DNA from 2 places in the Massilia sp. LjRoot122 genome. Region 2 is predicted to be linked to the other one. Evidence: predicted binding sites of a transcription regulator. Region 2 holds the regulator's gene; the other holds the start of a gene.

Region 1 (15,014 bases), 690 kb from region 2:
GCGACCCAGTCGAGGCCATCATCGCTGGCGGCCGGGGCCGGAGCGGCGGCGACCGGCGCAGCGCTTGGCGCCGCTGCAGCGGCTGCAGGAGCAGCAGCAAGCGGAGCCGGTACGGCCGGTGCTGCGCTTGGCGTGCCCTTGCCTTCGATCGCATCCGTCAGGATGCGCTCGAGCGCTTCCGGCATCGACGCCAGGCCTTCCGGCGGCGTGCCGTTGTTCAGGTCATTCAGCTGGTCGGCCACGAAGCCCGAGGCCTCGAGCGCCGCTTCGATCGCGAGCGGGGTCACCGGCGCGGCGCCGGTGCGCAGTGCGTCGAACAGGTTTTCGGTCAGGTGGCAGGCCGCGACCAGCGCGGGCAGGCCCATGAAGCCGGCGCCGCCCTTGATCGTGTGGAAGGAGCGGAACACCGCATTCAGCGTTTCCTTGTTGTCCGGATCGCGTTCGAGGCGCAGCAAATGTTCTTCAACATTCACCGCAAGGTCCATCGCCTCGACGACGAAGTCCTTGAGCATATCGTCCATTAGAATCCCAGATCGGCCAGAAGATCGTCAACGTTGTCCTGGTTCAGCGCCGTATCCGGCACCGACGGGCCCTGCATCAGCGGCACTTCGACCGGCGGAGTTTCCTTCTTCGCCAGCTTTTCCTTCAGGTCGGCCGGCGCGTGGTCGCGCAGCAGCTGCGCCAGTTCCTGCTCGACGGTCTGGGTGATCTTCACCACTTTCTTGATCAGCTGGCCGGTGATGTCCTGGAAGTCCTGGGCCATCATGATCTCGAGCAGGCGCGCCTTCTCGGCTTCGGTCGCTTCGTTCACGCTGGCCGCGAACTGGCGCGAGTCGCCGGCCAGGGCCTTGAACTCGTCCAGGCTCAGCTTGCCCGAGAACAGGTCGCCCCAGCGGTTTTCCATGTCCTTGGCCTGCTTCGACAGCAGGTCCTGGGCCGGCATGCCGTCGTCCAGGGTGTTCAGCACCTTGTTGGCGGCCTGTTCGGTCAGGGTGGCGACGTATTCCAGACGGTCCTGGGCATCGACGATGGCCGACGAGGCCTCGGTCAGCGCCTTGTCGTAGCCGAGTTCGCGCAGCGAATCGTGCAGCAGGCGCACGATGCCGCCGAGGCGCTCGAACATGGCGTGCTCGCCGTCACCCGCCACGGCGCCCGCAGCCGGCACGGCGACAACCGCAGCCGCCGGTGCTGCCGCGGCGGCGATGGCCGGGGCGCTCGATGCGGCCACTTGGTCGAACAGGGACTCGAGGTCGTCTTCGTCGGCTGCGGCTGCGGCAGGCGCGGGCGCCGGCTCGGCCACCGGTGCCGGGGCAGCCGGAGCGCTGGCGCGCTGGGCCGCCACTTCCTCGAATAGTGCGTCGAAATCGTCAGCGGCGTCGGTCATAATCCCTGCTTCTCCATGGTGTCTTTAAGTGCGCAATGAGCGTTTCAATTCGGTGTTTACTGCATCCATCCGGGCGCGCACGGGCGCCATGCAGGATGGTTCAAGTCTGCATGGAAGTTTAGCAGCGTGGTTGCCGTAGGTAAATCTCGGAGAAGGAGTCGCAACAAAATGGACAGCGAAACTTAATTCCGCGACAATTAAATGCAGCGGTTCCTGAATATTTACACAAGGGAGGTGTTGTTTTTCGTAACGTGATGACCCCATCGGTGTACTGTTGCACTGAATTAAGGGTCTGAAGTTTGATCGAGCTCAACAGTTTGCGTTCTTGCAATCGCCGCCACGTCCCGGACGCCCCAGAATGGCGTGGCCATTGGAGGAGTCAACCATGTACCGCAAAATCCTGATCACCACCGACGGCTCGGCCGTGTCGCAGCATACGGCCTGCGCCGGCGTCAAATTCGCGCAACAGATGGGCGCCGAAGTGCTGGCCCTGTTCGTCGCTCCCGACTACCAGTATCCCGTGTACGTGGAAATCATTCCACCCTCCTACCCGAGCGAAGAGGAATACATCGCGCAGATGCGCCGCATGGGCGAGGAGTACATGGGCAAGATCATGCGTTCCTGCGCCGGCGCCGGCCTGAAGCATGCCTGCATGACCGCGTTTTCCGACGCCGCGGCCCTGAAGATCGTCGACGTCGCCGAGCAGGAAGGCTGCGACCTGATCTTCATGGGCTCGCATGGCCGCAGCGGCTGGGGCCAGTTGCTGCTGGGCAGCGTGACCAACAAGGTGCTGTCGCACACGACCAAGCCGGTCCTGGTGCACCGCCTGATCAGCGAGCCGGCGCCCGCGTGAAGCGCCGGACGGCTGGTGAGAAAGCACGACAAATGCCGTTGGCGTCCTGTGTTAGCCTGAATCGTTCATTGTCGCTTTCACCCCGAAGGATGGTTTTATGATTCGCATCGTAATTGCTGACGACCACACCATCATGCGCGAAGGACTCAAGCGCATCCTCGACGGTGCGTCGGATATCGAGATCGCCGGAGAAGCGACCAACGGCTTCGAAGTCCTGGCCCAGGTTCGCCAGGGCGGCTTCGACCTGCTGCTGCTCGACCTGTCGATGCCGGGCCGCAGCGGCGTCGACCTGATCCGCCAGGTCCGCAGCGAAGCGCCCAAGCTGGCGATCCTGATCCTGACCATGCACGAGGAAGAGCAGTATGCGGTGCGGGCCATCCGCGCCGGCGCCCAAGGCTATCTCACCAAGGAGAGCGCGGGCACCCAGCTGGTCGGCGCCATCCGCAAGGTGGCCTCGGGGCGCCCTTATATCAGTACCGAAGTCGCCGAACAGCTGGCCCTGAACATCATGGCGCCGAACGAACAGCTCCTGCACAAACAACTGTCGGACCGCGAATTCGAGGTGTTTTCGCTACTCGTCGGTGGGAAATCGATTACCGAGATCGCGAATAATCTGCATCTGTCGGTCAAGACGGTCAGCACCCACAAGACCCGCATCATGCAGAAGATGGGCATGTCCTCGCTGTCGGAAATGGTCCAGTACGCCGTTGCACATCGACTACTGTCCCCAATGAAAGCTTAAGACGATTTAGACACCCCACGGGCGATTTTGTGCCCGCCAGCGCCCTCCCCCAGGCGCTTTGCCTGCCTGGCATCATCCCTTTTCCTATAGCACCGGCCTGGCCCTTCCCTCTGTAGCAAACGCTGTGTGTCGGAGTATTCCTACAAGCCGACGATCTCTCCTACCTACATATTCAGCCATCGCTGATATCCGTGCCGGACTCGTGTTGGCATACTGAATTCAGCGTTTCGACTTGCTTGCGATCCAAGTCCCAGCGTGAGCCAGCCTGCAGCGGGGTCTTCCTCCACAGCGCCGGTTGCCTGCTCCGCCCTGTGGTCGCCGCCTGAAACCCTGAGTCTTTCACCTGGAGATGAGCATGCAGTCCCAGCCAACATCAGAACAACGCAATGTCACCCAGCCGACCCTGCACTCCCCCATGGAAGCCGGCCGCCAGCGCCAGGGACGCCTCTGGTCCAACCTCAAGGAAGTCTGCGACCTGCTGCGCATCCCGGCCAGCGTCTCCGTGACCTCCGAAGAGCTGCTGTTCCAGCATGTCCAGTTCAAGACCGGGCAGCGCGTCCACACCATCGGGCAGGCTTTCGACACCCTGTACATCGTCAACTCCGGTTTCCTGAAAACCGTGCTCATCGACGAATTCGGCAACGAGCAGGTACTGAGCTTCCCGATGAAGGGCGACATGCTGGGCGTGGACGGCATCCACACCCGCCACTACGCCTCCGAAGCCGTGGCCCTGTCCGACTGCGACCTGATCCTGCTGCCCTTCAAGAAACTGACCGCCCTCGGCCGCGTCCACGCCGAGCTCGAGAACATGATGTACGGCGTCATGAGCCGCGAACTGGTGCGCGAGCAGACCATGATCGGCATGCTCGGCGCCCTGTCGGCCGAGGCGCGCGTGGCCCGCTTCCTGGTCTCGCTGGCCGACCGCTTCGCCGCGATGGGCTACTCGAGCAAGCTGTTCAACCTGCGCATGACCCGCCACGAGATCGGCAGCTACCTCGGCCTGACCCTGGAAACCGTCAGCCGCACCCTGTCGGCCTTCAACGAGATCGGCCTGATCACCGTCGACCAGCGCACCATCGGCATCAAGGACGCCGAGGCGCTCAAGACCCTGCGCCGCCTGCCGCCCTCGCGCTCGCGCGCCAAGGCCGGCGCCAAGCAGAAGGCCGAGAGCGAACAGCCGGGCGACGACCAGGTACTGGCGACGGCCTGAACCGACCGATCAAGAACAAAGGCCGGCCCCTGCGAAGGAGCCGGCCTTTACTTTTGCAGATCACTCATCCCGCGACAGCACGCCCCTGTTCACCCGCACCCGGTCGCCCTGGCGGAAGCCCGGATCGTTGTCGAACTGCAGGGTCTGGGTCGAACCGCTGGTCGCGTAGCGCACCACCACCTCGTAACGCTGCTCCTTGTTCATATTGCGCTGGACCTGGCGGCCGGCCAGGCCGCCCGCCACCGCGCCGGCCACCGTGGCCGCGGTACGGCCGCTGCCGCTGCCGACCTGGCTGCCGAGCAGGCCACCCACCACGGCGCCGCCGGCCGTGCCCAGGTAATTACCATTGCCCGAGACTTCGATCACGTTGACCGCCTCGACCACAGCGCAATTGCTGCAATAGCGCGCCTGGCGTGGTTCGCTCACGCGGGCGCCCGCCAGCAGCGGACGGCCCAGCACGCTGCTCGCATAGCGGCCGTTGGCGCGGATGGTGGCGGTCACGCGGCTGTCCGGCGCGATCCGGTCGGCGGCGCGGATCGTGTACACCGCGTCGTATTCTCCCGGCCGCACTTCCGGCAGGAAGAACACGCCGCGGGCGCCGGCAACCGAGACCTCGACCCGGCCGCCCGGCGTGCCGAACACCGTGAAGCGCAGCTCGTTGCCCGGGCTCAGGTCGGGGCTGCCCTGCACGTCGAAACGCTCGATTGCCGGCGCGCCCGCCAGCTCGCCGCGGCGCTGGCCGCGCGGCGCATTCGGCTGCAGCAGCGATTCGCTCAGCAGGTTGGTGGCGACCTGGTTGCCCAGGCGCAGGTTGGCGGTGACGCCGCTTTCCGGGCGGATCCGGTCATGGGTGCCGATCGTGTAGGTGCCGGTGTACTGGCCCGGCTCGACTTCGGTCAGGTTCAGGTTGCGGGTGGCGCCGTCGATGCGCAGCGTCGCGGTGCCGCCCGGGCTGCCGTACAGGTCGAAATGCAGCTCCACGCCCGGCGTCAGGCGGCGCACCTCTTCCACGTTGAATCCGTTGATGACCGGCCCGTAGGCGCGGTTGTTCTGGTATTGCTGGGCCTGGACGGTGGCGCTACCCGTCAGGACCGGTCCGAGCGCAATCAGCGCGGTGAACGCGGCTTGCAGCAGCTTGCGGAAAACCATGGCTTCTCCTCCCTTGTCGATGGCTTACAGGGTCACCTCTGTGTCTGACAAGACAGTACGCTCGAGCACAGCAAGGGTCGGTACGCTATCGTACGCAGTGGACCGCCTCGCCCGAGCTGACGTAGATGCGGTCGCCCGGTTCCGGGCGGATCGCATGGCCGCCGGTGAAGGCGCCGAAGGATGGGAGGATCATGCGGTCCTGACCGACCACGAAGCACGGCAGGCGCAAGGCGTCGAAACGGGTCGCCAGCACATACACCGGATGGATGTGGCCGGCCAGCGCATAGCCCGGGGAATCGAGGTCGGGATGGTGGCAGAAGGCGAAGGGCCCCAGCACATGCGGCTCGTCGACGAGGGCGATGCCGAGCGCCGCGGCCGGGTCGCCCGCATGGCGGTCGTGGTTGCCGCGCACCAGGGTGAGTTGCAAATCGCGCCGCCGTTCGCGCCAGGCCAGCATGGCCGCCTGGGTGGCACTGGCATGGGCCGCGCGGGCATGCAGGAAGTCGCCCAGGAAGACCACGTGGCGCGCCCCGTGGGCATCGACCAGGGCATCGAGCCCGAGCAGGTTCTCGGTGGTGGTCCCGCGCGGCACCGGCACGCCCAGCGCGCGGAAGGCCGCGGCCTTGCCGAAGTGGATGTCGGCGATCACCAGCATCTTTTCGTGCGGCCAGTACAGCGCCTTTTCCGGCAGCAGCAGCACGGTTTCTCCGGCGACGCTGACGGCCACGCCGGCGCCGCTCATACGGCGGCCGCCTTTTCCAGTTCGCGCACCATGCGCGCGACGCGGTCGGACAGCTTCTCGGTGCTGACCTTCTCGCGGAAGCGTTCGACCATCAGGGCGAAGCCGAAGGGCGTGGCGCGCTTCACTTCGCGGAAGGCGACGCGGCGCCCGTGCAGCTCCTCGAGCGTCTCGCGCAGGCGGGTCAGTTCCAGCTCCTGCTCCAGCACTTCGCGCTGCGCCTGGGTCAGCAGCAGGTTGCCGGCGTCGTGCTTGCGGAAGACCTCGAAGAACAGGGACGAGGAGGCCTGCAGCTGGCGGTTCGATTTCGGCTGGCCCGGGTAGCCCTGGAATACCAGGCCGGCGATGCGCGCCACCTCGCGGAAGCGCTGCTGCGACAGCTGGGTCGCGTTCAGGCTGCCCAGCACGTCCTCGAGCAGACAGTCGGTGCTGAACAGGTCCACGTCCGCGCCCGTGGCGACCTCGAAAATGCGGGTCCAGTCGACCGCTTCAGGGCTCATCAACTCGAAGCCGTAATCGTTAATCGCGATCGAGAAGGTCGAGGGCTGCATGCGCCCGAGCCGAAAGGCGAACAGCGAGGCCAGTCCCATGTGCACCGAGCGCCCGGCAAAGGGATAGACGAACAGGTGCCAGCCTTCGCGGCTCTTCATGCTTTCGAGGACCAGGGTCTCGCTGGTCGGCAGCGCCGACCAGCGGCACTGGATCTCGATCAGCGGACGAATGGACTCCATCTCGGGGCTGTCGTAGATACCTTGCGAGGCCAGGCGCAGCTCTTCCAGCGCCGCATGCGCCAGCTCGGAAGACATCGGCATCTTGGCCCCGCCCCAGCGCGCGATCGCCCCGCGGTTGGTGGTGGCGCGCTTGACGAAGGCCGTCATTTCGTGGACCCGCACGAATTCGAGGATGCGCCCGCCAAACAGGAAGTGGTCGCCCGGCTTCATGCGCGAGATGAAGGATTCCTCGACGCTGCCGATGCGGCCCCCGCTCATGTACTTCACCGAGATGGTCGAGTCGGACACGATGGTGCCGATCCCCATCCGGTGACGCCGGCCGATGGCCGTGTCGGGCACGCGGTAGACGCCCTCCTCGTCCGGCAGCACGCGGCGGTACTCGGGATACACGGTCAGGCTCTGGCCGCCGCGCGCGACGAAGTCGAGCGCCCACTGCCATTCTTCCTCGTCCAGGTGGCGGTAGGACCAGGCGCGCTTCACTTCCTCGAACAGTTCGCCCGAGCGGAAGCCCCCGCCCAGCGCCACCGTGACCAGATGCTGTACCAGCACGTCGAAGGGTTTGTTGGGCACGTAACGGCCCTCGATGCGGCGCGCCGCCACCGCCTTCCTGGCGGCGGCCGCCTCCAGCAATTCCAGGCTGTTGGTCGGCACCAGGGTCACGCGCGACACCCGCCCCGGCGCATGGCCGCTGCGGCCGGCGCGCTGCAGCAGGCGCGCGATGCCCTTGGCGCTGCCGACCTGCAGCACGCGCTCGACCGGCAGGAAATCGACGCCGAGGTCCAGGCTGGCGGTGCAGATCACGGCTTTCAGCTCGCCCTTCTTGAGGCCCATCTCGACCCACTCGCGCACCTCGCGGTCGAGCGAACCATGGTGCAGCGCGATCACGCCGGCCCAGTCGGGCCTTTCATCGAGGATGTTCTGGTACCAGATCTCGGACTGCGCGCGGGTGTTGGTGAACACCAGCGTGGCCTCGTAGTGCTCGATCTCGCGGATCACGGGCCCGAGCATCTGCAGGCCCATGTGCCCGCCCCAGGGGAAGCGCGCGACGTTCTCCGGGATCAGGCAGTCGACCACGATCTGCTTGCGCAGGTCGCCCTCGACCAGCACGCCTTCGTCTCCGCCCAGCAGTACCTGGCGCGCGAGGTCGAGGTTGCCCATCGTGGCCGACACGCCCCAGATCACCAGCTCGGGGCGCCAATGGCGCAGGCGCGCCAGCGCCAGCTGCACCTGCACGCCGCGCTTGCTGCCCATCAGTTCGTGCCACTCGTCGATGACGATCATGTCGAGGTTCTTGAACTGCTCCTGCGCGGCCGCGTGGCTGAGCAGCAGCGACAGGCTTTCGGGGGTGGTGACGAGGGCGCTGGGCCAGCTGCGCGACTGGCGCGCGCGCTCGGCCGAACCGGTGTCGCCGGTGCGCGCGCCGATGGTCCAGTCGGGGGCCAGCTCCGCCGCCGACTGCTCCAGTGCGCGCAGGGTGTCGGCCGCCAGCGCGCGCATCGGGGTGATCCACAGGACCCGCAGGCCGGCGGGTTTGCGTCCCTTGACGAGCGAGCCGCGCTGCAGGGCCGCGAACCAGACCGCGAAGGTCTTGCCGGCGCCCGTGTTCGCATGCAGCAGGCCGGATTGCCCGGCCAGTGCCGCCTTCCAGACGCTGCGCTGGAAGGGAAAGGCGGTCCAGCCGCGCGCGGCGAACCAGGCCTTGACGGTGGCTGGCGTGGGCCCGCTCATGCAGGCGGCCGGACGCACATGCCGGCTGTTCGCTCGTGTTCGAATGTCGTGTCCATGCTTGCTGGCCGTTGAGTCTGGGCCGAGTCTAGCAGAGGCCTCTGCCGGACGGCGCAGGCCAAGGGCGCCTCGTGCCAGGGTCCGTATCCTGTAGAAATTGTCCTGAAGCAGGTGCGGAAAATTTTCGCCGGCGTCCCGCCGAATGGGTGTATGGTGGGCTTTTGAAAATGACGCCGGCCTGCGCAGCTCGGCCAGCGGATCGTGACATGAGTGAACGGCAGAGGCGCACAGACGTCGAAACGGCAAAAGTGGTAACGCGCGGGGTGAACATCCTGATGGTGCGCGACCAGAGGGTGGCGCGGCACTACATGGAATACATGCATGTCCCGCCGGAGGTCATCGCGCGCGTGCTCGACCAGCCCGGCTTGCGGCGTACGCCCAGCGCCGAACTGCAGATGTCGGAAGCGATCGTTCCCTTCCCGCGCCGGCCGATGGACGATTAGGCGACAGCAAGGGGTGCAGCGATGATGAGCAAGGATGGGGCGCAAGCCGGCCCACTGGACGCACCCCAGCTTCCATAGTTGGGGTCAGGTCTGACAATCAGACACGCGCTCATCAATATGGGATTTCACGTGCGCTGTAAGAATGTTCATCTGCGGATGAGTTTGTGTCTAAATGTCAGACCTGACCCCGCTTCTATCAGACACGCGCTCATCAATAGTGGGGGTCAGGTCTGACAATCAGACATGCGCTCATCAATATGGGGTTTCACGTGCGCTGTAAGAATGTTCATCTGCGGATGAGTTTGTGTCTAAATGTCAGACCTGACCCCGCTTTGCGCTTTTGTGCGCTGTAAGAATGTTCATCTGCGGATGAGTTTGTGTCTAAATGTCAGACCTGACCCCGCTTTTGTGTGTCTAAATGTCAGACCTGACCCCGCTTTTGGACCCCGCTTTTGGAAGTAATTCCGGTTAGGTACCGGCAGCCGCCAGTAGACCTTTCAGCGTGTCGAGGGTATCCGCCTCCTCCACCGGCTTGTCGGTACGGCGCCGCAGGATGCGCGGAAATCGCACCGCGATGCCGGCCTTGTGGCGGGTGGACAGGGCAATGCCCTCGAAGCCGATCTCGAACACCATGGTCGGCTTCACCGAACGCACCGGCCCGAACTTTTCGATGGTGGTCTTGCGCACCGCATTGTCCACCTGGGCGATCTCGGCGTCGGTCAGGCCCGAATAGGCTTTCGCGAAGGGTACCAGTTTGCGCTCCTCGCCCTCCCCGTCCCACACCGCGAAGGTATAGTCGGTATAGAGCGAGGCGCGCCTTCCGCTGCCGGCCTGGGCGTAGATCAGCACCGCATCGACCGTGTAGGGATCGATCTTCCACTTCCACCAGGTGCCGACGTCCTTGGTGCGGCCCACGCCGTATTGGGCGCTGCGCGCCTTGAGCATCATCCCCTCGACACCGCGCTCGCGCGACTCCGTCCGCAGCTTCGCCAGATCGTCCCAGTTGTCGGCCTTTACCAGCGGCGACAGGCGCAGCTGCGGCAGGTCGATCGCGGCCACCTCGGTTTCCATCAGCGCGCGCCGCTCGTGCTGGGGCAGCGCGCGCAGGTCGACGCCGCCGAACTCCAGCAGGTCGTAGCAGCACAGCACTGCAGGCAACTCGGCCAGCAGCTTGGCGCTCAGGGTCTTGCGGCCGATGCGCTTCTGCAGGTCGGCGAAGGGCGCGGGGGCGGCGCAGCCGGGCTGCCAGATCAGCACCTCGCCGTCCAGCACCGTGCCTTCCGGAATGTGCAAGTTGGCCAGCTCAGGAAAGCGTTCGGTGATCAGGTCCTCGCCGCGTGACCACAGGAAGCTCTGCCCGCCGCGCCGCACCAGCTGGGCGCGGATGCCGTCATACTTCCACTCGACCTGCCAGTCGTCCACTTCGCCTAGCGCCGCCGGGTCGCCCTGCAGCTGGTGGGCCAGGAAGAAGGGATAGGGCTGGCCGCCGCGCAGCGCATGTTCCTCGTCCGACTGCGCGGCGATCAGCTTCAGGAAGCTGGCGGCGGTGGGCCGCACCGAGTTGTCGGTCCAGCCCATCAGGCGCTGGGCGATCAGCTTGCTGTCCACGGCGGCGATCGCCGCCAGCGCGCGCGTCACCAGCAGGCGCGAGACGCCCACGCGGAAACCGCCGCCGATCAGCTTGACGAACAGGAAGCGCTCGCGCCAGTCGAGTTCATCCCAGGCCGCGAACAGGGCTGCGCGGATGGTGCCGGGATCGGCGCCGCGCAGGGGACCGATCCTCGTCTCCATCCATTCGGCCAGGCCGATCTCGCTGCGCCGGCTCGGGGGCGGCAGGATGTGGGCGATGGTCTCGGCCATGTCGCCGACCGCGTGGTAGGACTCGTCGAACAGCCAGTCGTCCAGGCCCGCATATTCGATGGCGTACTGGCGCAGCAGTTTGGTCGGCACGGCCTGCCGCGGCTTGCCGCCGGCCAGGAAGTACACGGCCCAGGCGGCGTTCTCGGGCGCGGCCTGCGAGAAGTAGGACTGCAGGGCGTCGAGCTTGCGGGTGGTGGACGTGGTTTCGTCGAGTTCGGCGTACAGGCGGGCGAATTCACGCATCGGGCTCTCCCGTGGGCGCCTCCGCGCGGGCTGGCTCGGCCGGCGGAATCGCCTCGTCTTCTTCCTCGTCGCCGTATTCGGTATCGAAGCCTTTCGCATCCAGCCCGTTCTGGCACAGCCAGCGCACCATGGTCGGAATCGAGCCATGGGTGACGATGACCTGCTGCGCCTCGGTGGCCTTGATGGCGCTCATCAGGCCGGGCCAGTCGGCATGGTCCGACAGCACGAAGCCACGATCGACGCCGCGCCGCCGGCGTGCGCCGCGCAGCAGCATCCAGCCGCTGGCGAAGGAATCGCTGTAGTCGCCGAAGCGCTTCATCCAGGGCGAGCCGCTGGCCGAGGGTGGCGCGATCACGATCGCCTGGCGCAAGGCCGCCTTCTCGATGTCGCTGACCATGACCGTCTCCGGCAATGCGACGCCGCCGGCGCGGTACACGCGGTTGAGCGGCTCCACCGCGCCATGGCAGACGATCGGGCCGATCGAAGCGTCCAGGCGCGACAGGATGCGCTGGGCCTTGCCGAAGGCGTAGGCGAAGACCACGCTGCAGCGCCCTTCCTCGGCATTGCGGCGCCACCAGGCGTTGATCTCGTCGATGGTCTGCTGCTCCGGGTCCCAGCGGTAGATCGGCAGCCCGAACGTCGATTCGGTGATGAAGGTGTCGCAGCGCACCGGCTCGAAGGGTGCGCAGGTCTTGTCGGGTTCCACCTTGTAGTCGCCCGAGGCCACCCAGACTTCGCCCCCGCACTCCATGCGGATCTGGGCGGAGCCGAGCACGTGGCCGGCCGGGTGCAGCGAGACGGTCACGCCCTTATGCGTGATGGTGTCGCCATACTCCAAGCCCTGCACATTGATGTCGCCGAGACGCGACTTGAGCACGTTGACGCCGGGGGCCGCCGACAGGTAGTGCCCGTGGCCGTAGCGCGCATGGTCGCCGTGGGCATGGGTGATCACCGCCCGGTCGACCGGGCGCCAGGGGTCGATGTAGAACCCACCGGGCACGCAATACAGTCCTTCCTTGCGGACGACGACCATGTCTCCCATGCGGCTCCTTTCGACTCAGGCCGGTTCGAGGAACTCGGCCAGGAAGGTACGCGGCTCTTCCTGGTCCGGAAACGCCAGTGTCACCTGCTCGCCGGCGACGGCAAGGATGCTGCCTTCGCCGTATTTCGGCGCCTTCGCGCGGCCGCCGACCTCGAACCGCGGACCGCTCGGTTCCGGCGCCGGTTCGTGGTCGAATTCGTCGTCGCGGATGGCGATGTCTTCCAGCAGCGCCGCCGGCGGATTCAGGCAGTTGTCGCACTTGCAGCACTTCTCGAAGCCCTCGACTGCATCGCCGAAATAGTCCAGCAGCAGCTTCCAGCGGCAAAAGCCGCTGACCGCATAGCCTACCATCTGGTCGAGCGCTTCGCGGTCGCGTTCGGCCTTCTGGACGTAGACCTCGGCCAGTTCCCCGAACACTTCCGGGTCAGGCTCCTTGTTGGTCGGCACATACTCGAGCTTGCGGTTCTGGCGCAGCAGCTTGCCATCCTTGAGCAGCTTGAGGCAGACCTTGAGCTTGGCTTCACCCGCCTCTTCCAGCGCCGTTTCCAGGCGCTCGCCCGTGACCGGCCCCTCCTCCGCCAGCTCGCGCACGACGGCGCAGACCGTCTGCAGCTCGGCCGCGCTCGGGTAGTGCTTGACCAGGAAGAACTGCTGGATGCGCTTGTCGTCCTGCAGGAAGAGCAGCGTGCAGTGCGCGTCCAGCCCGTCGCGGCCGGCGCGGCCCGACTCCTGGTAATAGGATTCGAGGTTGGCGGGAATCTGCAGGTGGATCACGAAGCGGGTGTCGCTCTTGTCGATGCCCATGCCGAAGGCATTGGTCGCCACCATGACGCGGCGCTCGCCGTTCATGAACATGTCCTGGTTCAGCTTGCGCTCGGCGCTGGGCAGCTTGCCGTGGTAAATCGTGACCGACTCGCCGGCCTCTTCCAGCACGGCAAGCATTTCCTCGGCCACCTTGACGGTCGCAGCGTAGACGATGCCGACGCCCGGCGTCTCCTGCACCAGCTTCAGGGCCTGGGCCAGCTTTTCCTGCGGATTGGTCGCCTGCAGCACGCGGTAATGCAGGTTCGGCCGGTAGATGCCCGTATTGATGACGTTCATCTTCGGGCGGTTGAGCTGCCGGCGGATGTCGGCGATCACGTCCTCGGTGGCGGTCGCGGTCAGGGCCAGCACCGGCGGCTTGCCGAGCGCGTCGATGGCGGAGGCGATGCCGATGTAGGCCGGGCGGAAGTCGTGCCCCCACTGCGAGATGCAATGGGCTTCGTCGATGACGACGATGTCGACGCTGACCTCCTTGAGCACGGCGATGAACTCGGGCGAGACCAGGCGTTCCGGGGTGCAGAACACGATTTCGCAAGCCTCGTTCGTGATCGCTTCCAGCGCCGCCGCTTCTTCCTCGGCGGACAGGCTGCTGTTGACCTGGACCGAGCGGATGCCCAGCTCTTCCAGTTTCTCGAGCTGGTCCTTCATCAGCGAGATCAGGGGCGAGACGACGATGGTGATCCCCTCGAGCATCTTGGCGGGGATCTGGTAACACAGCGACTTGCCGCCGCCGGTGGGCATGATCGCCAGGGTGTCCTTTCCGTCGAGGACGCTGTCGATCACGTGTTGCTGGCCTTCGCGCAGCTGCTCGATGCCGAAGACGGAGCGCAGCAGGCGACGGATGGTGTTGCGGCGCACGGCCACCAGGCCGCGGTGCAGGAGTTTGGGTTCGTGTCGGGTCATGATGGAGCTCACTCTATGCCCGCCGCATGCGCACACGTATAGGACTTAGCCTAGCTCCCCCGTAGGAACTCAACTTTTCGCGCGACCAAAAATCGTCGTGACAATGTCACAAGGTTTATTCCTACAAGCCCGCGGAGTTTTTGCCGATGGCAACGGATAGGGCAAATGCCTAAGATGGCTCCATCACCACTACGAATTCATCGATCAGGGAGTCTCATCATGGCACGCCATCATCCAATGACCTGGACCGCAGTCCACCTGGCTCTGGCCAGTGCGGCCACCTGGCTGCTGCTCGAGACCGAAGCGCTCACCGGGGCATTGCTGGTCGCCTTCCACTGATCGCACCGGCCTGCCGGCCGGTTACCGCTTACTGGAGCCGCGTCCTGTGCACCAGTAATAAAAACGCCACTTCCCTCACGGGAAATGGCGTTTTTTCTTGGCTTGCCTGCGCTTATGCGGCTTTTGCTTCTTCCTCTTCCACCGGCTGGCGCATCAGGTAATCGAAGGCTGCCAGCGAGGCCTTGGCGCCCTCGCCCACCGCGATCACGATCTGCTTGAACGGCACCGTGGTGACGTCACCCGCCGCGAACACGCCCGGGATCGAGGTCTGGCCCTTGGCGTCGACTTCGATTTCGCCGTGCGCCGACAGGTCCATCGTGCCCTTCAGCCATTCGGCGTTCGGCACCAGGCCGATCTGCACGAACACGCCTTCCAGCTCGACCTTCTTCACCTCGCCGCTATTGCGGTCCTTGTACGACAGGCCGTTGACGATCTTGCCGTCGCCATGGATCTCGGTGGTCTGCGCCGACTTGATCACGGTGACGTTCTTCAGCGAATAGAGCTTGCGCTGCAGGACCGCATCGGCACGCAGCTCGGCGCCGAACTCGATCAGGGTCACTTCCTTGACGATGCCAGCCAGGTCGATCGCCGCCTCGACGCCCGAATTGCCGCCGCCGATCACGGCCACGCGCTTGCCCTTGAACAGCGGGCCGTCGCAGTGCGGGCAGTAAGCCACGCCGTGGTTACGGTATTCGCGCTCGCCCGGCACGTTGATCTCGCGCCAGCGGGCGCCGGTGGCGATGATCACCGACTTGCTCTTCAATACAGC
Region 2 (15,014 bases):
CGCGTCCCGCACATCTACGTCGCCAACTGGTTCTTCGGCGGCTACATCCTGGCGGTCGCCGTCCTCCACGTGGTCAATGGCGCGGTGGTGCCGGTATCCGCCATGAAGTCCTACTCGGTCTACGCCGGGGTGCAGGACGCGATGATCCAGTGGTGGTACGGCCATAACGCGGTGGGTTTCATCCTGACCGCGGGCTACCTCGGGATGGTGTACTACTTCATCCCGAAGCAGGCCGAGCGCCCGGTGTACTCCTACCGCCTGTCGATCGTCCACTTCTGGGCCCTGATCTTCACCTACATGTGGGCCGGCCCGCACCACCTGCACTACACCGCGCTGCCCGACTGGACCCAGTCGATCGGCATGGTGTTCTCGCTGATCCTGCTGGCGCCGTCCTGGGGCGGGATGATCAACGGGATCATGACCCTGTCTGGCGCCTGGCACAAGCTGCGCTCCGATCCGATCCTGAAGTTCCTGATCGTCTCGCTGTCCTTCTACGGCATGGCCACCTTCGAGGGCCCGATGATGTCGATCAAGACCATCAACTCGCTGTCGCACTACACCGACTGGACCGTTGCCCACGTCCACGCCGGCGCCCTGGGCTGGGTCGGCTTCATCACCATGGGCTCGATCTACTACTTGATTCCACGCCTGGCAGGGAAGAAGCAGATGTGGAGCATGCAATTGGTCGATGCCCATTTTTGGGTCGCGACCATCGGCATCGTGCTCTACATCGCCTCGATGTGGATCGCCGGCGTGATGCAGGGCCTGATGTGGCGCGCGGTGAACCCGGACGGCACCCTGACCTATACCTTCGCCGAGAGCGTCAAGGCGACCTACCCCTACTACGTGATCCGCTTCAGCGGCGGCTTCCTCTACCTGTCGGGCATGGTGCTGATGGCCTTCAATACCTGGAAGACGCTGAGCGGCACGCAGAACGTGGACGCGAAGATCCCGACCGGCCCCAGCAAGCCGCACCTGAACCACGCGCAGCCCGAAGCGGCGCACGCCTGAACTCCGGAGTACAACAATGAAATTCACGCATGAATGGATCGAGAAGAACCCCTGGCTCCTGATTGGCCTGGTGCTGCTCGTGATTTCCTTCGGCGGCCTGGTCGAGATCGTGCCGCTGTTCTTCCAGAAGTCCACCACCGAGCCGGTGGCGGGCCTGAAACCTTATTCACCGCTGCGCCTGGCGGGCCGCGACGTCTATATCCGCGAGGGCTGCTACAACTGCCACTCGCAGATGATCCGCCCCTTCCGCGCCGAGACCGAACGCTATGGCCATTATTCCGTGGCGGGCGAATTCGTCTACGACCATCCGTTCCAGTGGGGCTCCAAGCGCACCGGCCCGGACCTGGCCCGCGTCGGCGGCCGCTACAGCGACGAATGGCACCGCACCCACCTCGACAACCCGCGCGACCTGGTGCCGGAATCGAACATGCCGGGCTATCCATGGCTGGCCAAGGCGAAGCTGGACCCGGCCGAGATCATCCCGAAGATGCGCGCGATGCGCCGCATCGGCGTGCCCTACACCGAGGCCGAGATCCAGGCCGCGCCTGGCGAGGTCGCCGGCAAGACCGAGCAGGACGCGCTGGTCGCCTACCTGCAGGGCCTGGGCACCCAGATCAAGACGAGGAATTAAACATGGCACTTCAACAGATCTTTGACGACGCCAGCAGCGTCATGACGGTCATCAGCTTCGTGACCTTCCTGGGCATCGTGGGCTGGACCTACGTGCTGCGCCGGAGCAGCGACTTCGACAAGGCGGCGCTGCTGCCGTTCGCCGACGAGGCAGGGGAGAGCGGCCATGGCTGATTTCTTCAACGAGTTCTGGCACTGGTACATCGCCATCATCACGGTGCTGTCGATCCTCGGTTGCGGCGTCCTGTTGTGGACGCAGTCGACCTACCGCGTCAAGCTGCGCGCCGACGGTACCCACGAGCAGACCACCGGCCACGTCTGGGACGAAGACCTGACCGAGCTGAATACGCCGATGCCGCGCTGGTGGATCGTGCTGTTCTACCTGACGATCGTGTTCGGCTTCGCCTACCTGCTGCTGTATCCGGGCCTGGGCAGCTATGCCGGCAAGCTGGGGTGGAATTCCAGCGGCGAGTACAAGGCCGAGCTGAAGCAGGCGAGGGCCGACTTCGGGCCGCTGTTCGCCCAATACGCGAAACAGGACCTGAAGGCGGTGGCCGCCGACCCCCAGGCCCAGGCCATCGGCGAGCGCCTGTTCCTGACCTACTGCGCCCAGTGCCACGGGTCCGACGCACGCGGCAGCAAGGGCTTCCCGAACCTGGCGGACCGCGACTGGCTGCATGGCGGCGAACCCTCCGTCATCAAGCAGACCATCATGGCGGGCCGGGTCGGCGCCATGCCGCCGATGGGCGCGGCGCTCGGCTCCGACAAGGATATCGAGAGCGTGGCGGCCTACGTGCGCAACCTGTCCGGCTTGAGCGCGGACCCGATCAAGGTCGCTTTCGGCAAGCCGAAGTTCGCCGCCTGCGTGGCCTGCCATGGCGCCAAGGGCGAGGGCAACCCGGCCATGGGCGCGCCCAACCTGGCCGACAAGGTGTGGCTGTACGGCGGCAGCCAGGAAACCGTGATGGAGACCATCCGCAAGGGGCGCAGCAATACCATGCCGGCCTTCGGCGAGTTCCTCGGCGAAGAGAAGGTGCACGTGCTGGCGGCCTATGTGTGGGGCCTGTCGAATCCGGCGATCACGACGGCGGCGGCAAAATGAATGCGCCAAAGGAGGCCGTGATCCGCATGTACGCGGCGCGCGAGGAAATCTACCCGCGCGAGATCAAGGGCCGCTACGCCTCGCTGCGCTGGGCCTGCGTCTGGCTCACCCAGCTGCTGTTCTACGGCCTGCCATGGATCGGGATGCACGGCCGCCAGGCGGTCCTGTTCGACCTGGCCAGCCGCAAGTTTTACCTGTTCGGGCTGATCCTGTGGCCGCAGGACTTCATCTACCTTGCCGCGCTGCTGATCCTGTGCGCCTACGGGCTGTTCCTGGTCACGGCGGTGGCGGGCCGGGTGTGGTGCGGTTTCGCCTGCCCGCAGACGGTCTACACCGAGATCTTCCTCTGGATCGAGCGCAAGTTCGAAGGGGCGAGGAGCGCCCGCATCCGCCTCGACCGCCAGCCCTGGACCCTGGAGAAGATCGCGCGCAAGGGCGGCAAGCATGCCGCCTGGGGCGGAGTGGCGCTGTGGACCGGCTTTACTTTCGTCGGCTACTTCACCCCGGTGCGGGAACTCGCCCATGGTGTCGCGTCCTTCGGGCTGGGCCCGTGGGAAAGCTTCTGGGTGCTGTTCTACGGCTTCGCCACCTATGGCAACGCCGGCTGGCTGCGCGAGCAGGTCTGCAAGTACATGTGCCCGTACGCGCGCTTCCAGAGCGCGATGTTCGACAAGGACACCCTGATCGTCACCTACGACGCCGTCCGCGGCGAACCGCGCAATCCGCGCCTGGATGCCGCCAACGCAGGCGACTGCATCGACTGCAGCATGTGCGTGCAGGTGTGCCCGACCGGGATCGACATCCGCCAGGGCCTGCAGTACGAGTGCATCGGCTGCGCCGCCTGCGTCGACGCCTGTAACGGCGTGATGGACAAGCTGGGACGGCCGCGCGGCCTGATCCGCTACGCGACCGAGAACGCGCTGGCGGCGGGCTTGACTCCGGCCCAGGTGCGGCGCCGCGTGCTGCGCCCGCGCGTGCTGATCTATACCGCGGTGCTGGCGCTCCTCGGCATCGTCATGCTCGCCTCGCTCGCGCTGCGCAACCCGCTCAAGCTCGACGTGATCCGCGACCGCGGCGCGATGGGGCGCGAAGTGGAGGACGGGATGATCGAGAACGTCTACCGGCTGCAGGTGATGAACACGACCGAGCAGCCGCAGCGCCTGCGCGTCACGGTGGACGGCATCGCCTCGGCGCGGGTGGCGGACGGAGACCTGGTCGAGATCGGCCCGGCCACCACGCGCGCGCTGCCGGTGCGGGTACGCATCGCCGGCGGCGACGGCCGGCCCGGATCGAACCGGATCGCCTTCACCCTGGCCTCGCAGGACGGCGCGGCGCTGCAGGTGACGGAAGAAGCGGCCTTCATCGTGCCGAAATAAGGAGAAGAACATGCACACCAATCTGGCCCCGGCCGTCCCCTGGTACCGGCACCGCTGGCCCTGGTTCCTGATGATCGGCCCGGTACTGGTGCTGGTCGGCGGCGCCGTCATGACGTGGCTGGCGATGAGCCGTCCGGATGCGATGGTGGTCGGCGACTATTACAAGCAGGGCAAGGCCATCAACCAGGAGCTGCGCCGCGACCGCGTGGCGAGCAGCCTGGGTCTGCGCTTCGAGGCGGCGTATGACGCCGCGACGGGCCGCGTCACGGGCAGCCTGCGCAGCCACGGAGAACCGGTGCGGGCGCCATTCCACATCCGCCTGGCGCACCCGACCCAGCCCGAGCGCGACCGTGTGCTGGAAGCATTGCCGGATGCGCAGGGCCGATTCAAGGCCGACGCGCCCGCGCTGGAAGCGACGCATTGGCAGGTGGTGGTCGAGGGCGGCGCACGCGACTGGCGCCTGGCGGGCAGCTGGAGTTGGGCGAAGGACGCGGTGCTCGTGATCACGGCCGACCCGGCGTAGTTCAGTCGGCCTTGAAGCTGCGGCCGGTCGCCGCCCAGTAGATGCCGCCGTACAGGTGGTGCAGGAAGACCGGATCGCGGTAGGTCGCCGCGATGTGGCCCAGGGCCGTGTAGAAGGATCGGCCGCCGTCGTAGGGCTGGTACCAGCTGATCGGGTGGAACGCGCCCATGCCTTTGGTTTTGCCTGTTTCCGACTTGTAGGTCGACTCGTCGACCGTCAACAGGTAAGTGAGATCCTTCGAGGTAGCGGGGCCGAACTCGTACCATTCGTCGGTGAACAGGCTGCGCGGTGCGAAGCGCTCCATGCCGGGGAAGTTGCGCTCGCGGACCTGCAGCACCGCGGTCTGGACGGCCGGGTGCACGCGGAACATGTGGCCGACCATCTTCGTGTACCACGGCCAGCCGTATTCCGTGTCGGAGGCGCTGTGCACGCCCACGAAACCGCCGCCCTTGCGGATGTAGCGTTCGAAGGCAGCCTGCTGGGCCTCATCGAGGACGTCGCCGGTGGTCAGGAGGAAGACCACGGCCTGGTATTTGGCCAGCTCGGCATCCTTCATCATGCGGCCGGCGTCCGCGGTCCAGAACACCTCGAAGTCGTGCAGCTTGCCGAGTTCCTGCACGGCGCTCACACCGGCATGCACGGCATCGTGATGCCAGCCGGCGGTCTTGGTGAACAGCAGGACCTTGAACTGCTGGGCGTGGGCCGGCGCCGTACCCAGGATGGACGCGCACAGCAGCGCGGCCGCAGTGAAAGAAAATTTCATTTGCTTATTCTTGGTGAAATATTGTGTCAATACGGCCGGCGTGTTCTCTAGCGCGCGTGCATTGTTGATTCGGCCATTTCCATGTTAGATTCCTCGGCGGCAAGCACGGCGCACGCGCCGTCACTGAATACTACACGACAAGGAAACGAGACCACGATGCCATCCCTCCGCCAGCGCAGCCTGCGCGCCGCCATCGGCGCTCTGTTCATTCCCGCCGCGATCGCCTGCGTGGCCGTGCCGGCCGTGGCGCATGCCGCGCCCGCCGCGAAAACCGCCGCCGCCAAGCCGAACAAGGCCTTCGACACCTGGGCCGAGAAGTTCGCCGAGGACTGGGTGCGCATGAGCCCCCAACTGGCCACGTCGACCCAGTACTTCAGCGGCGCCGGGCAGGCGAAGCTGGACCGCGAGCTGACCCCGCTCACCAAGGCCCACCGCCAGAAGATGCAGGCGCTGGCCCGGACCGGACTGGCGCGCCTGGACAAGTGGATGGCCGGCCCGCTCGACGAGAACCAGCGCGTCTCGAGCGCCGTGATGCGCTGGTCGCTGCAGAACGTGATCGCCAACGAGCCCTTCGAAGACCATAACTTCGTCTTCTCGCAGTTCAGCGGCACCCAGGTCAGCCTGGTCAATTTCATGACCACCACCCATCCGCTGCGCAACCCGGCCGACGTCGAGAGCTACCTGGCGCGCCTGGAGCAGATCGGCACCCGCATGGACGAAGCGCTGGCGCGTGCCCGCGATGCCGCCGCGCGTTCCCTGATTCCGCCACGCTTCATCCTGGAGCGCGCCCAATACCAGGTCGACACCTTCCTCAAGCCGGCGGCGAACGAGAACGTGCTGGTCACCTCGCTGGCCCAGCGCACCGAGAAGATGGAAGGCCTGAACCCGGACATCCGCAGTGCCGCGCTGGCGCGCGCGGCCCGCATCGTCGAGGAACGCATCCGCCCGTCCTACAAGCGGGTGCAGGACTTCATGCTTGAAATCCACCCGCGCACCGGCGACGTGGCCGGCATCTCGCGCCTGCCGAACGGCAGCGCGGCCTATGCGCGCGCAGTCGAGAACTTCACCAGCACCAAGCTGACCCCGAACGAGATCCACGAGATCGGCTTGCGCGAAGTGGCGCGCATCGAAGGCGAGATGGACCGCCACCTGCGTTCGGTTGGCCTCACCGAGGGCAATATCGAGACCCGCATGAAGCAGCTGGATGCACGCTTCCAGCCGAAGGGCGAGGGCGATCCGCGTCCGGCCATCATCGCCAGCTACGGCGAGATGGTGAAGGACGCCGAGCGCAGGAGCGCTTCGCTGTTCAAGCTGAAGCCGCGCGCGCCGGTCGAAGTGCGCCGCGAGCCGCCGCTGACCGAACCGTCGGCCGCGGCGCACTACTCGCTGCCGGCCCCGGACGGCACCCGTCCCGGCATCTTCTGGGTGCCGCTGCGCGGCCCGAGCTTCGACATGATCCGCATGCGCAGCCTGGCCTACCATGAAGCCGTGCCGGGCCACCACTTCCAGCTGGCGATCCAGCAGGAGCTGACCGGCATCCCGAAATTCCGCAGCCAGCGCATCTTCAGCGGCGGCAGCGCCCATGCCGAGGGCTGGGCGCTGTACACCGAGCGCCTGGCGGTGGAGCAGGGCTGGTACGAAGGCGACGTGCCGGGCCTGCTCGGCGCCCTCGGCTCGGAACTGTTCCGCGCCCGCCGCCTGGTGGTCGACACCGGCCTGCACTCGAAGGGCTGGACCCGCCAGCAGGCGATCGACTACGGCATCGGCGCCCAGGAGGTCGAGCGCTACGTCGCCTGGCCGGGCCAGGCCAATGCCTACATGATCGGCATGCTGCGCATCATCGACCTGCGCGAGAAGGCGAAGAAGGAGTTGGGTGCGAAGTTCTCGCTGCCGGGCTTCCACGACCTGGTACTGGGCGCCGGCTCGGTGCCGCTCGACGTGCTGGGCGAGCTGGTGGATGCCTGGATCGCGAAGCAGAAAAAGGTCTGAGGTGCTGACAGCACTGCTGGCAATGGCTTGCCTGTCGATCCCGGCAGCCGCCGCCTTGCCTGCGCCACGGGCCGAGGCGCTGACACGCCAGCTGCAGGCCATCGTCGACGATCCCGCCATCCCGCTGCCCGGCCTGGCGGTGGTGGCGATCCGCAAGGGCGAGATCGTCTACAGCCGCCAGTTCGGCGCCAAGCGCCTGGCGTCGGCCACCGCGCCGGCCCAGCCGATGGACGCCGACACGATGTTCCGCATCGCCTCGGTGTCCAAATTCGTGACCACGCTCGGCACGATGAAGCTGGTGGAGCAGGGCAGGCTGGCACTGGACCTTGATGTCAGCGACTACCTCGGCTACCGCCTGCGCAACCCGCATTTCCCGGACCAGCCGATCACCCTGCGCATGCTGTTGACGCATACGTCGTCCTTGCGCGACGAAGGCGGCTTCAAGTTCGACCCGGCGACCGATCTGAAGGAGGTGCTGCTGCCGGGTGGGCGCCTGTACGGCAAGGGCGCCATGTGGTCGGCGAACCATGGGCCGGGACGCTATTTTGAATACGTCAACTTCAACTCCGGCATCATCGCCACCATCATGGAGCGCGCCGGCGGCGAGCGCTTCGATCGCCTGATGCGGCGCCTGGTGTTCGACCCGATGGGGCTGAAGGCCGGTTTCTACCTGGCCGACTTCGCCCCGGCCAGGATCGGGGATGTGGCGACCCTCTACCGCCGCCGCGAAAAGGACGGCGACGAACGCTGGGACCCGAAAGGCCCGTGGATCGCGCAGTCCGACGATTTCGCAGTGCAGGCGCCCCTTGCGCCGCCAGGCCTGGACCGCTACGTGGTCGGCAGCAACGGCACCCTGTTCGGTCCGCAGGGCAGCCTGCGCATCTCCGCCGGCGAGCTGGCGCAGATCATGTTGATGCTGATGAATGAGGGGCAATATCGCGGCAAGCAAATCCTGAAGCCGGAAACGGTGAGCACGATGCTGTCCCGTCAATGGACCCTGGACGGAAACGGCAAAGGCAGCGGCGACAGCGACAACTTCCGCGGCCTGTACCACGCCTGGGGACTGGGCAACCAGCACTTCACGGACACCAGCATCGTGAAGGACGGCCGCGCTTCCGGCGACCGGCTGGTCGAAGGCGGCGGCTTCAGCGGCGTCGGCCACCTGGGCTGGTCCTGGGGCCTGAACGCCCTGTTCGTGTTCGATCCGAAGACGAAGAACGGGATGATCTACGTGGGCAGCGGCGTCGGCGACAATCCCGAGCTGCACCCGGGACGCTTCTCTTCCGGGGCGCGCTTCCAGGAGCGCATTACCGATGCATTGTATCGGGGCGCCATCGTGGCGCCGAAGGAGTGATGCCGTTGCCAAGGCCGCCCGCAGGCCCTACACTGGCGGGATCTGCCGGTATTCATGATCGTCTTCTTCAGGAGCACAGCATGGAAACACAGGAACTCTTCCGTGGACGCCTCATCGACCACATCCAGCTCGTAGTGCGCGACCTGCCTGCTTCCCGGAGGTTCTACAGCGCCGTGTTCGAGGTGCTGGGCATCCCCCTCGGCGGCTCGGGCGACAATTATTTCTGGGCCGACGAGCTGTTCATCTCCAGCCGCGACAGCGAGGCGGCGCAAGGGGTGCTCACGGGGCGCCACCACCTGGCCTTCCAGGCACGCGACCGCAAGATGGTGAATGCCTTCTACTTCGCGGCGCTGGCCGCCGGCGGCAGGGACAACGGCCGGCCCGGCGAGCGCGCCTACCACCCGGGCTACTACGGCGCCTTCGTGCTCGACCCGGACGGCAACAACATCGAAGCGGTCTACCACGGCGAGGCGAAGCAGAGCGCACCCTACGTGCGCGTCACGTTCTAGCGCGGGCGACGCGGACTGGAGCGGAAAGCCGCTATACTGCGCGACCATGCGCATCCAGCTTTTCTCCGACCTGCACCTCGAACGCTATCCGGCCTTCGTCCCCGCGATCGCCGCCGATACCGACGTCGTCATCCTGGCGGGCGACATCGGCTCCTACCAGTCCGGATCGCGCCTGACCACCGACGACTTCGGGCTGGAGCGCTTCTCCCCGCTGCGGCCGGGTGCGGGCAGCGCCCGGGTGCTGTACATCCCCGGCAACCACGAATTCGACGGCCTCGAATTCGACGAGGCCTATGCGCGCCTGCGCGCCACCTGCGCGCGCCTCGGCATCGAATGGCTCGACCGCGAAACACTCGTCATCGGGCAGGTGCGCTTCATCGGCACCACCCTGTGGAGCGACTTCGACGCGCTGGCCGTGCAGGAACAGGACCTGAGCAAGCAGCTGCAGCGGCGCGAGAAGGCCTTCCGCGCCGCGAATTACTACCTGTCGAAGAACACCACCCTGAAAAACGGCGAGAAGGTGCTGGCCGAGGGCATCCGCGCCATGTCGCTGGAGTGCCAGGACTGGCTGCGCGGCGCGCTGGCCGCGCCCTTCGAGGGCAGCACGGTGGTGGTGACGCACTTCGCGCCCAGCCTGCAGAGTGCCGACCCGCGCTACGGCCTCACACCCGGCACCGCGGGATTCTGCAATGCGCTCGACGCGCTGTTCCCGCAAGCCCACGTCTGGATCCATGGGCACCTGCACTGCGCCAACGATTACGTCGTCAGCGGCCTGGATGCGGGAAGACCCTGGTCCTGCCGCGTGGTGGCCAATCCCCTCGGTTACCTCAGCAAGGGCGAACAGGAAGCCTTCCGCCCGGACCTCGTCATCGAGGTCTAGACTGCCGGGAGCACCTGGCGCTACCGCCGGCAGCGCGTGATGCGCCATCCGCGATGGCACTTTTAACAAGCCCATGAAGCCGGCATGATGCCCTCGTCCTGTTACCACGAGCCACTTCATGCCGACGATCCCGCTTCCCGCATCCGCTTCACGATGGTTCTCGCGCCGCCTGCTGGCGCTCCTGCTGCTGGCCTTCGCGCCTGGCCCGGCGCAGCCTGCCGACCTGCGCCCGCTGCCGACATTGTTCGCGCAGCTGGTGCCGCCCAGCCTCGGGGCCGGCCTGCAGCTGGTGCAGCTGCGCAGGCGCTGCGAGGGCTGCGAGCCCTGGCGCATGGTCGACTTCCATTCGAACGACACCCTGACGCCCGTCCGCCGCGAGAAAGTGAGCGTGCAGGCCGGCGTGACGGCGATCTACGCCTATCCCGGCACCGACGATTTCGCCAACGTGAAGATCGAGCAGAGCATGCCGGGCATGTATGCGCAGGACAGGCAGCTCGTCATCGACGCGATCAGCCACGAGTTCCGGCGCAAGAAGGAGCGCGTCGCCGCCCACCTCGCCGCCCATCCGGAGATCCGCGCGAAAGTCGGGCAGCTGCTGCCGGCCGGGAAGGAGCCAATCGAATTCGAGCAGCTCAGCCGGGACGGCATCGAAGTCGTGGCCTATACCGAGAACGTGATCGGCCTGACCAGCGCCACCATCAGCCAGATCCATTTCTTCGTCCCGGGGCGCGAGGTGATCGTCACCGCCTACCTGGTACGCCAGAAGCACCCGAAGTTCGCCGACATCGGGGAATTCCTGCGCCTGCGCGCCGACTTCATCGGGGCCTGGACCGCCCACCTGGCGCGCCGGGCCGGCCCCTTACTTCCGGTGAGCGGCGGCGCAGGAGACGACGCCGGCGACCAGCAGCGCCAGCGCGGCGGCCTCGAGGCCGTTCGGCCAGCGCCCCTCCCACAGGAAACCATATAGCGAGGCGAACACGGTTTCGAAAACGATCATCTGTCCCATCAGCGCCATCGGCAGCGCGCGGCTGGCGAAGTTCCACAGCGCGTTGCCGACGACGGAGCAGAAGATCGCCACCGCCGTCACGACGCCGAGGAATTGCAGCCATTCGCTTGTGGTATGCGATGCGCCATTCGCTTGCAAGGCGGGCAGCACCAGCAGCAGCGCCTGGGCGCCGGTCATGACGCCCACCAGCAGGCTCCATTCCTGTCCCGAGATGCCCTCGAGCCGCGCCAGCCAGCGCCGGTTGACGACCGCATAGATGGTCCAGGACAGCAGGGCGCCGATCGCGCACAGCAGGCCGAGCACGGATCCGCCTTCCACCGAGGCCAGGGAATCCCGGCTGATGCAGGCCAGCCCGGCGCCGCCCAGCACCAGGGAGGGCGCCAGGCGCCGCAGCGGCAGCGCGCCGTGTTCGCGCATGCCCGCCAGCGTGACGGTGAGCGGCAGCAGGCCGATCACGATCGAGGTCATGGCCACCCCGCCCGATTGCACGGCCTGGGCCAGGAACAGGTAATACACGATGTTGCCGGTCAGGCTGAGCCAGGCCAGGCCGCGCCAGTCGCGCCAGCCCAGGCTGCGCCTGAGGCGCCTCCAGGCGGGTGCGATCAGAACCGCAGCGACGATGCCGTAGGCGAGGTAGCGGCCGGCCGACAGCTGCAGGGGCGAAAAGCCGGGCGTCAACACGGGCGCGAGGAAGACCAGGCCCCAGAAGGCGCCGGCGGCGATGCCGGCGCCGATGCCGAGTTGCGAACTGCCGGAGCTGGTTTGAATCTGCGTAAACATCGAGTGATCTCCTTTGAACGGAGATTGTCGATGGAGCCTCTGCGCGTTTCTTGACCGTCGCTACTGCGGTTTTGACGGGTTCTCTCGATGTCGGCGCCGATAGGCGGCCGGCGTGGTGTCCATCGCCCGGCGCATCGCGCGGGTCAGGGCGCTCTGCTCCGAGAACCCGGCGGCCAGCGCGATCGCGGCCACTGCTTGCCCGGTACCGGCCAGCCACTCGCAGGCGCGCCGCAGCCGGCAGGCCAGCAGCCAGTCATGGGGCGTGGTGTCGTGTTCGAGGCGGAACAGGGCGTGCAGGCGGCTGGTGCTGACGCCCACCGTGCGCGCCATCTCCTCGGTGGTCCAGGGTAGGCCGGGTTCGGCCTCGATGCGGGCGAGCAGGGCGGCCAGGCGCGATGCCGGCCGCGGTGTTCCCAGCGTGAGGGTGTCGAGCAGCAGCGGCGTCCAGCCCTGCAGCACCGATGGGGCAGGCGGCTGGGTGGCGGCCATGATGCCCATGAATTCGACCAGCTTGCGGGCAGCGGGACCGATGGCGGTGAAGGGGCGCTCCAGCAGCCGCTGCCACGGTCCCTGTTCGAAGCTGGCCGCGCCCACGTCGAGGATCAGGGATTGGTTGGCGACGGGGCTGCACTGCGAATGCCAGGCGCCGGGCGCCACCAGCGCGGCATGCAGCGGATCGAGCCGTCCCTGGCGTCCTTCGATCTCGAGCGCGACCTCGCCGCTGACGGGCAGCACCAGCTGGGCGTAGGCATGGCGGTCCGAGAAGCGCGTCTCGCCATAGCTGCGCAGGTGCAGGTCGAGCAGGGGCGCGGCCATCTCGGCAACACTAGCCCATCGGGCTGCAGACGTCGGTACCGGCCGCCAGCGCCTTGAGCTTGACCGGGTCGAGCAGGGTGACTTCGCGCTTGTCGACCTGCAGCCAGCCCTGCTTCTTGAAGCGCGACAGCAGGCGGCTGATGCTTTCGATGGTCAGGCCGAGGTAGTTGCCGATGTCTTCGCGCGACATGCGCAGCTGGAAACTGTTCGGCGAATAGCCGCGTGCGGCATAACGGGCCGACAGGTTGACCAGGAACACCGCGAAGCGCTGCTCCGCCCGCATATTGCCGAGCAGCAGCATGACGTTCTGCTCGCGCGTGATTTCCTGGCTCATGATGCGGTGGAAGTGGCGCAGCAGGGCCGGCACCTGGCCGAACAGCTCTTCCAGGCGCGTGAAGGGGATCTCGCAGACCTCGCTGTCCTCGAGCGCCACGGCGTCGCAATGGTGGGTACCGCTGATCGCGTCCATGCCCAGCAGTTCGCCGGCCATCTGGAAACCCGTGATCTGGGCTTCTCCGGCCGCGTTCACCTGGTAGGTCTTGAAATGCCCGAAGCGCACCGCGTACAGGTTGCGGAAGGGCTCGCCCATGGCGTACAGGCGCTCGTCGCGCGCGAGGCGGCGGCGGCGGCCGATGATCTGGTCGAGGCGGTTGATGTCGGCATCCTCGAGCCCCATCGGCAGGCACAGCTGGTGCATGCTGCAGGCGCCGCAGCTGGTCTTGAGGGCCTGGATGCTGACCGGCGCTTCGCCCGGAAGCGACATGGGTTGGTTCATGGCGAAAAAAAACCGAAATGCTGACGCAGCCATTATAGACGGCTGGTCTGCATCCCGGTTTTCATTTTCCAGAGGGCAGGTCGATTACAGCTGATGCCGGTGTTCCGCCTTCATCTTGTAGTACGCGTGCCGGCCCTTGGCGCGCACCGTCGAGGCGATCCCGGCCGCCTCCAGCGCCGCCTGGTTCACGGTGGCGAAGGCGTCGGCATCCCCCCTGAGCGCTTCGACGGTCTGCTGCGACTGCGCCGTGCCGGCCAGCGCCAGCCCGAAGGTCGCGGCCACGGCCAGCTCGGCCGCCAGGGTGTCGAGGGTCGGCGCCACCACGTCCCGGCCCTTGGCCGCCTCGGCCGCCTCGGCGGATGCCTGGGGTGCCGCCAGCGCGCGGGCCAGGCCCATGTCGCCCGCGACCCGCACCAGGAAGTCGAGCGCGGCCTGGCTGCCGGAGCGGTTGGCCAGGTCACCCAGCCGGAGCAGGGCGGTGTTCTTCGCATTGAATACCGCCCGGCCAGTGCCGGGTCCCTGGACGAAGTCGATCAGCGGCTGGACCGCGATCTCGCTGCCGATGTAGCCGAGGGTGGCCACGATCTGGGTCAGGAACTCCTCGTGCTGTTGGGGTTCCTGCACCAGCCAGTCCAGCAGCAGGCGGGCGTCCTTCTCGCCGTATTGCGAGGCCAGCTCCCAGGGCACGCCCTCGACCCAGTGCCGGGACACGAAGTCGCGCACGTCGGCGGGTAGCTGCAGGCCGCCCGCGCCGCAGGAGCAGCCGCCGGCGGGCATGACATTGTCGGTGATGGTGAGCGGGCCCGCCAGGTAGGCTGCCGACTCCGCGGCATTGACCACATTGTGGTCGGTGCCGACGGACGGGTACATGACCGCGCGCGGGTCGTCGGTGCGGTGGCCGAGGCCGCAGTTGTGGCCGTATTCGTGCACCCAGATGAGGCCTTCCTGGTTGGCGGTGAAGCGCACCGCTGCCACGTTGACCGAGGCGCTGCCGACCGGGGCGCAGCCGATGATGCTGTCGCCGGGGCCACCGCACCAGCGGATCGCCTGCACGATCTTGATCCCGCTGCCCGCGCTCAGCAGCGCGGTGAGGTCGGCCGAGGTCTGGATGGTTCCCGGGACCGTCGCCGGCAGCACCCTGACCTCGCCGTTGCGCACGAAGCGGACCGGGGTCGCGACGTCCGGTCCGGTGTCGTCGTTCTGGAGGATCGTGCCCATGTCGGCCAGGATCCGGTCGGCGTCGGCTTCGCTCAGGGCAACGCTGCTGTGGCGGTGCACCGTGACCGCGACCGTGCGCGGGGCCGGGGGCGCCACGGGCGGGTTGACGATCAGGTAGTCGACGTAGAGCGAGATGTCCGAGCTCCACTCGATGTTGATCCAGACGTCGACGCCGTTCCAGCGCGGGGCCACGTTGTGCACCGTGTAGCGCGCCGCACCGATGAACTTGCCGGCCGGCGGCCCGCCCGGCACGCCTTCGCCGATCGCCACGAACACCCGCGA

What was found. Region 2 encodes FNR, which switches genes on or off when oxygen is low (the NO sensors DNR and NnrR bind a similar motif). Its sites were predicted from a motif close to TTGATNNNNATCAA; they were not measured.
Region 1: the regulator FNR is predicted to act here: its motif matches at 1,684-1,697, upstream of ACSQ25_RS06620 (universal stress protein).

What each region holds. Positions count from the first base shown of each region.
Region 1 is NZ_CAXUPB020000001.1:1,508,114-1,523,127, reverse strand. Features, by position in the region: gene ACSQ25_RS06630 (chemotaxis protein CheA) at 1-521, opposite strand, end outside; gene ACSQ25_RS06625 (protein phosphatase CheZ) at 521-1,384, opposite strand; gene ACSQ25_RS06620 (universal stress protein) at 1,770-2,237, shown strand; gene ACSQ25_RS06615 (response regulator) at 2,335-2,979, shown strand; gene ACSQ25_RS06610 (Crp/Fnr family transcriptional regulator) at 3,395-4,189, shown strand; gene ACSQ25_RS06605 (glycine zipper 2TM domain-containing protein) at 4,250-5,338, opposite strand; gene pdeM (ligase-associated DNA damage response endonuclease PdeM) at 5,424-6,080, opposite strand; gene ACSQ25_RS06595 (ligase-associated DNA damage response DEXH box helicase) at 6,077-8,536, opposite strand; gene ACSQ25_RS06590 (hypothetical protein) at 8,800-9,036, shown strand; gene ACSQ25_RS06585 (ATP-dependent DNA ligase) at 9,505-11,139, opposite strand; gene ACSQ25_RS06580 (ligase-associated DNA damage response exonuclease) at 11,132-12,181, opposite strand; gene ACSQ25_RS06575 (RecQ family ATP-dependent DNA helicase) at 12,197-13,906, opposite strand; gene ahpF (alkyl hydroperoxide reductase subunit F) at 14,358-15,014, opposite strand, start outside.
Region 2 is NZ_CAXUPB020000001.1:2,198,279-2,213,292, forward strand. Features, by position in the region: gene ccoN (cytochrome-c oxidase, cbb3-type subunit I) at 1-1,011, shown strand, start outside; gene ccoO (cytochrome-c oxidase, cbb3-type subunit II) at 1,028-1,642, shown strand; gene ACSQ25_RS09680 (cbb3-type cytochrome oxidase subunit 3) at 1,645-1,815, shown strand; gene ccoP (cytochrome-c oxidase, cbb3-type subunit III) at 1,808-2,743, shown strand; gene ccoG (cytochrome c oxidase accessory protein CcoG) at 2,740-4,119, shown strand; gene ACSQ25_RS09695 (FixH family protein) at 4,130-4,642, shown strand; gene ACSQ25_RS09700 (ThuA domain-containing protein) at 4,644-5,405, opposite strand; gene ACSQ25_RS09705 (DUF885 domain-containing protein) at 5,562-7,394, shown strand; gene ACSQ25_RS09710 (serine hydrolase domain-containing protein) at 7,396-8,748, shown strand; gene ACSQ25_RS09715 (VOC family protein) at 8,829-9,257, shown strand; gene ACSQ25_RS09720 (metallophosphoesterase) at 9,304-10,137, shown strand; gene ACSQ25_RS09725 (hypothetical protein) at 10,256-11,104, shown strand; gene ACSQ25_RS09730 (DMT family transporter) at 10,997-11,923, opposite strand; gene ACSQ25_RS09735 (helix-turn-helix domain-containing protein) at 11,984-12,739, opposite strand; gene fnr (fumarate/nitrate reduction transcriptional regulator Fnr) at 12,750-13,502, opposite strand; gene ACSQ25_RS09745 (hypothetical protein) at 13,599-15,014, opposite strand, start outside.